3 regions of the Ferrimonas pelagia genome follow, and region 1 is predicted to be linked to each of the others. Evidence: predicted binding sites of a transcription regulator. Region 1 holds the regulator's gene; each other region holds the start of a gene.

What was found. Region 1 encodes MetJ, which represses methionine synthesis genes. Its sites were predicted from a motif close to TAGACGTCTAGACGTCTA; they were not measured.
Region 2: the regulator MetJ is predicted to act here: its motif matches at 960-977, upstream of metA (homoserine O-acetyltransferase MetA).
Region 3: the regulator MetJ is predicted to act here: its motif matches at 844-861, upstream of msrA (peptide-methionine (S)-S-oxide reductase MsrA).

The regions. Positions count from the first base shown of each region.
Region 1 covers NZ_BAABJZ010000105.1:101,285-103,487, reverse strand. The annotation lists gene ABEA08_RS20610 (sulfite exporter TauE/SafE family protein) at 50-793, opposite strand; gene metJ (met regulon transcriptional regulator MetJ) at 858-1,178, opposite strand; gene metB (cystathionine gamma-synthase) at 1,362-2,203, shown strand, end outside.
Region 2 covers NZ_BAABJZ010000009.1:81,116-83,318, reverse strand. The annotation lists gene ABEA08_RS04540 (hypothetical protein) at 1-129, opposite strand, end outside; gene ABEA08_RS04535 (SDR family NAD(P)-dependent oxidoreductase) at 142-867, opposite strand; gene metA (homoserine O-acetyltransferase MetA) at 1,015-1,950, shown strand; gene ABEA08_RS04525 (methyl-accepting chemotaxis protein) at 2,069-2,203, shown strand, end outside.
Region 3 covers NZ_BAABJZ010000016.1:21,791-23,993, forward strand. The annotation lists gene astE (succinylglutamate desuccinylase) at 1-730, opposite strand, end outside; gene msrA (peptide-methionine (S)-S-oxide reductase MsrA) at 883-1,365, shown strand; gene ylqF (ribosome biogenesis GTPase YlqF) at 1,427-2,203, opposite strand, start outside.

The DNA.
Region 1 (2,203 bases):
TTTGTTGCTTTGGGGGTGTGACTTAAACCGAACTCACTTTCTTTTGGGGTCAGAAAGTAACGAGTTGATGAGAGGATTGCAGCATGAGCAAGCTGCCGGCCAAACCACAAAGCAGCAGGGTGGCGTGCTTGAGTTGCTCCGGCTCGACCCGCTGGACGATCTTGTCGCCCAACCAGAAGCCCAGCAAGGCAGGGGGGATCAACAGCCCGCCGCGTACTAACTCAGAGGTGCCAAACTTACCGGCGATGGCCAGCAGCACTAGAGATAGAGCGGCACTGAAGACGAAGAAGCCGGATAGGGTGTGGCGCATCTGGGCAGCGGATTGATTGTTGTTGAGCAGCAGCGCCAGCGGGGGCCCACCGATGGCGGCGATGGCGGCAAAGATCCCGGAAACAAAGCCGGCGCCAAACAGGTTGGCGTTGGTCAACGGCACGCGCCACTTGGCGAGGGTGAGAAAGACGGCGCTGAGTACAATGATGCCGATCCCCAGTCCGAGCCACTGGGTCGACGCGACAACCAGCAACCAGGTGCCCAGAATACCGCCGGGAATGCGTCCGATCAGGGCGGGTGTCAATATGCCCATCTCTAGGCGGATCCCTATACGACGCAGGGTAAACAGCGAGATCAGCAACCCCATCATGATGATGGGGCCCGGTACCCAAGCTGGATCGATCAGATACAGCAGCGGCGCCACCACCACGGCCAAGCCAAACCCCACCGCGCTCTGTACGATGGCACCGGCGAAGACGATCAGCCAGACCAAAAGGAGCTCGATGCCTGGAACTGGGTTCATGGAGAGGGCCTTTTTTACGCTAAAAAGCCTGCGGACTGCAGGCTTTTTGTCCTGGTGACGACATTCAGTCGTCTAACTGGTCCGGGTCGATCCCCAGCGCCAACATCATTTCGCGCGCGGCGGCGGGGACGTTGTCCGGGCGATCCTTGCGCAGATCATCATCGCCGGGCAGCGGCTGGCCGGTATACGCGTGCAGGAAGGCCTCACACAGCAGCTCACTGTTGGTGGCATGACGCAGGTTGTTGACCTGACGACGGGTGCGTTCGTCGGTGAGGATCTTCAGAACCTTGAGCGGAATGGACACTGTGATCTTCTTGACCTGTTCGTTCTTCTTGCCGTGTTCTGCGTACGGGCTGATGTATTCGCCGTTCCACTCGATACTCATCGATGCACCTATAAGTCTTGATAACGGGGCCAATTTTAAACCCATGCCCGAGAGAGTCAATGATTGCCGTCTTAACCTGTAAACGTTTAGACGGCTAAACGTCTTGACGCCCGAACTGTGGCGGTTTAAGTTAATGAACCATCACAAAATCGTTTTGTTGCGTCAGTCTGGAGGATGCATTCGATGACTCAGCGCCAGTTCGCTACCATCGCCGCCCGTGAAGGGATAGAAAGTGACACCCAGCATGGTGCGGTTGTGCCCCCGATCTACCTGTCGACCAGTTATACCTTTGAGGCCTTCGGCCAACCCCGGCAGTACGACTATGCCCGCAGTGGCAACCCGACTCGCGGCACGCTGGCGAACGCGCTGGCTCAGTTGGAGGGGGGAGCTGGCGCGGTGGTGACGGCGACCGGCATGGCGGCGATCAGCACCGCGGTGGCCTTGTTGCAGGCGGGGGATCTGATCCTGGTGCCCCATGACTGTTATGGCGGCAGCTACCGCTTATTCACGTCGCTGGCGGCCAAGGGTCAGTTTGAACTGCTGGTGGTGGATCAAACCGATGAGGCCGCGCTGGATACGGCGCTGGCACAAAACCCGAAGATGGTGTGGCTGGAAACCCCGTCCAATCCTCTGTTGCGTCTGGTGGATATCGCGGCCATCGCGACCAAGGCGAAAGCCAAACAAGCCTTGGTGGTGGTCGACAACACCTTCTTATCTCCCGTACTGCAGCAGCCACTGGCCTTGGGTGCAGACATTGTTATCCACTCCACCACCAAGTACATCAACGGCCACTCAGATGTGGTGGGCGGCGCGGTGGTGGCCAACACCGCCGAATTGGTGGAGCAACTGGACTGGTGGGCCAATTGCCTCGGCCTTACCGGCGGCGCGCTCGACAGCTATTTGACCCTGCGTGGCCTACGCACCTTGCCGTTGCGGATGCAGCAACATGAACGCAATGCTAAGGCGGTGGTTGAGTTGTTGGTTGAGCACCCGAGTGTGAAGGCGGTGCATTACCCCGGGCTGGC
Region 2 (2,203 bases), on a different contig from region 1:
CTGCCAGTCCAGCATGGCGTCGTAGAACAGCTCGGCCAACTGCGCCGGCAGGGTGGGATCGTCCACCGTGTGGCCCAGTTGCTGACTGAGATGTTCGGACAGTTGAGTGATTAACGCGTCCCTTGGCATGCTGTTGTCCCGTTATTTGTATTTGCGTTTGTTGTAGATGAACTCCGGCAGCGCCCGGGTGAGCCAGCTGATAAAACGCCAGCGGCGGGTGACGTACACCTGAGGCTTGGCCTTGCGCAGGGCGCGGATGATCTGGCTGGAGATCTTATCCAGTGAGCCGCCCCAAGTTTTGCTGCCACGACCTTGCATCTTGTCGATGTACCCTAAGCGTATGTCACTGATGGTGATCGGCAACTTCAGTCGTTGCGCATGCAGACGCAGCCCCTGTAGATAGTTCTGTTGGTAGGCTTTGGAGGCGTGAAAGGCGATCTGCGGGCCACCGCGTTCACCGGCGATGGAGGTAAACGCCGCCAGTTGGCCATACTTTTGCTCGACCATCTGCGTGAAGGCGGCGTTGGCCAGGGCGGTAAAGCCCTCAACATTGACGGCGTTGATCTGCTTATCCAGCGCGTAGGGCAGGGACAGATCCAGCCCCGAGGCCGCGGTGTTGATCACCACCAGCGCGGCGCCATCCAGCGTATCCCACAACTGGCTGAAGGCACTGCGACAGGCTTCAGGATCGAAGATATCGATCGCCACCAGCTCGGCGTTGTCAGGCAGTTTGTCCATCAAAGGGGCCAGCGCGTCGGTGTCTGCGGCCATCAGACCCAGACGGACGTTATCATTGATCAGTTGCAGCGCTAATGCCTGCGACAGGGCGGAGTTGGCGCCAATAATAATGGCACTGAGTTGATCCATAGGGGCGTATCTTGGGTTAGCAGCGGAAGGAGCCCTGATCATAGTGATCGTAATCGACGCCGACAAGCACTGAAGAAAGCCATCTGGGCTTGTGGACGTCCAGATGTCCTGTTATAACAGGAGCTTCAGTCTAAAGGAGGGAGTCGTATGCCGGTTAAGGTGCCCGACAGTTTGCCCGCTTCCGCGATCTTGCGGGGCGAGAACATTTTCGTGATGTCCGAGGAGCGGGCCGAATCACAGCATATCCGGCCGCTTAAGGTGTTGATCTTGAATCTTATGCCGAACAAGATCGAGACCGAAACTCAGTTGTTGCGTCTGCTGGGTAACACCCCGCTGCAGGTGGACGTCGAGTTGTTGCGGATCCACAGCCGCCCCTCCCGGCACACGCCCTGCGATCATATGAACGCCTTCTATCGCGATTTTGAGCAGGTTAAGCACACCAACTTCGATGGGTTGATCATCACGGGTGCGCCGCTGGGGGATCTCGAGTTTGAGCAGGTGCAATACTGGGATGAGATCCGTGGGATCATCGACTGGTCACAGCAGCACGCCACCTCGGTGCTGTTTCTGTGCTGGGCGGCGCACGCGGCGTTCTATCACCTGTATGGCCTCAAGCGCTATCTGCGTGAGGAGAAGATCTCCGGCGTGTTTCGCCATCAGCGGGTTCATCAGCATGTGCCGCTGCTGCGGGGCTTTGACGATGAATTCTGGGTGCCTCACTCTCGATTGGCGCAGATCTCGCTTGATCAGCTCAAGGCGCACGATGAACTCACCGTGCTGGCCGAATCCGATCAAGCCGGTGCGTATTTGGTGGTCGACAGCAATAACCGCAATTTGTTTGTCACCGGCCACCCCGAATACACCCGCACCACCTTGCAGACCGAGTATCGGCGCGATCTCGCCGCTGGGCTGGCACCGCAGATCCCGCACAATTACTTTCCCAACGACGATCCGACCCAAACGCCGCACGCCCGTTGGCATGCCCATGGTGCCCTGCTGGTGTCCAATTGGCTCAACTACTACGTCTACCAGCAGACGCCGTTCGATCTGAACGATATGGACGCCATGACTCCTTGGGAGTGAGCTGAAAAGATGTTGTTTTTTTTAGTTTTTCCTGTGTCCATAAGGAAGATGATTCAAGTCAAGGTGCGAAGGTGAATAGATCTTAAGATGGCGGCAGGCCCTCTATAAGGATATGAGCATGACACACTTTCGCGATTGGTCGATCGCTTGGAAAATACGGTCGCCGTTGCTGCTTATCAGCGTATTAATTGTGCTTTATGCCATCGCTGGGTTTTGGAGTCAGGCTCAGTTGGCGAAGGACAGCGAATATCAG
Region 3 (2,203 bases), on a different contig from region 1:
GCAAGGCCACCAACTCTTGCCGCAACGCTGCCAATCGACTTAAGTCATTCTGACCAAAGGGCCGAACCTTGCCCAACTCCACAGTAAAGGCATCGGCATCGAAGCGATCTGAACTGAAATAACTGAACGTGGTGGTGGGGGCATGGGACAACAGCGCAGTATCCACCCCGCATCGGGCCAAGAACGCCAATTGGCTGCGCTTCCAAGGGCGGCCATGCCGGAAGGGGTAGACCGCAAATTTCTCTCGGCGAGAATCGCGGATCGCGGTATGCAGATCATAATGGCAACGACGGCGATCGGGCTGAGCGAAGAATGCCTCGACCGTCTGCTCCAACAAAGCCGCCCGCATCGCTTCCTCGCCCTCATAGCGGCGATGCGCACCACAAAATAAGCGATTCATATTGAGCTTCAGCTCGCGCTGGCCCTGACACATGGCCGCGGGATTGCCAAACAGAACCAGCAACCGCTGCCGGCAGGAGAACTGCCCTTCAAGCAAAGCTGTAACCAACTCATTAAGCAGCTCTATGGGCGCTGTTTCATTGCCATGGACGCCGGCTGAGAGCACCACATCGTGCTCCGCCGGCGACGCCGGCTCGACCCACAAGATCCCCGGCCATTGCATGCTGACATGCGTCCCATCCGCCAGAGTATGGCTCAACCGCTGTGGCAGTGGTGCTGCCATCCGCTCACCCTGACTCAAAGTATGTTGCAACATGTCCGTGTCAAACACCCGTATCTCCATTACTTCATCGACATGCCGAACATTGTAACCAGGCGATAGCAAAGCTGTCACAGGAAACCGCTTGCCATCGATGGGGATCTCGCTTATTGTCAACGGACGTTTAGCCATCCAAACGTCCATAGAAGGCAGAGGGGTAATTCATGGCAATAGCAACATTAGGCGCAGGCTGCTTCTGGGGGGTTGAATACTTTCTACGCCAGATCCCGGGGATCACCACGGTGCGCTGCGGTTATATGGGCGGCACGTTAGACAATCCCAGCTACCCCCAAGTCAAACAAGGTGATACCGGGCATGCCGAAGTGGTGCAAGTGGAATACGACGAGGCCTACGTCAGTTTCGACGCCATCTTAGATCTGTTTTGGCAGCACCATAATCCCACCACGCGTGATCAACAAGGCGACGATCTCGGCAGCCAATACCGCAGCGTGGTGTTTTACCACGACGAAAGCCAGCAGCAACAAGCCCTGGCCTCTAAGGCTCGTCAGCAAGAGGAAGGCTACTGGCAAGGCAAAACCATCGTGACCGAGATCGTACCCGCGCAGATCTTCTGGCCGGCAGAGGAGTACCATCAGGACTACTTGGCCAAGAACGAACTGCCCAGCTGTCACCTCCCTTTTTATTAAACACCCAGGCAGAAAAAAGCCGGGCAATGCCCGGCCTGATCGTCAATAACGAACTGACGCATTATCGATCGCGCTTGCGGCGATTCTTTTGCTCTTCCTGGGCCAGTTTCAGGGCTTCCGCTTTGCGACGTGCCTCTTCCAACTCCGCCTTTTCGATCTCCGCCATCGCGGGCGTCTCTAGGGTGATCCCCCCCAAGGTGCCGTTACGCAACTCATTGACCAAGATGGTGCCGAACTTGGCGTAGTCCACTTGATTGCCGGAGCGCATACAGCCGCGCTTACGCCCGGCCGCTTCCATAAACTGCCAGTCTTCTGCCGGCAACTCATCCAGCTTGTAGCGCTCCATCAAGCGCTCAGGGTACGCACCCATCAGATATTCCGAGACGTAACTGCCCAGATCCTCATAGTCCACAACCGTATCCCGAACGGCCGCGATCGCCGCTAAGCGGTAACCAAAGTGCTCATTTTCTAGTTTTGGCCACAACATGCCCGGGGTGTCATATAGCATGATCCCCTGCTCCAGCTTGATCCGCTGCTGCGCCTTGGTAACCGCCGGCTCATTCCCGGTCTTCGCCACGATCCGCTTTGCCAGGGTGTTGATCAAAGTGGATTTGCCAACGTTCGGGATCCCCATGATCATCGCCTTGATCTGCTTGTCCTGACCCACCTTATGCGGCACTAACTTATGACACAACTCGGTGATCTTATGGGTGTGACTGGCCTTGTCGGTATCCAATGCCAAGGTCTTCACGCCCTGCTCCTGCTCGAGGTAGGCCATCCATTTGGCCGTCATCTGAGCATCCGCCAGATCCGCTTTATTGAGGATCTTAATCACCGG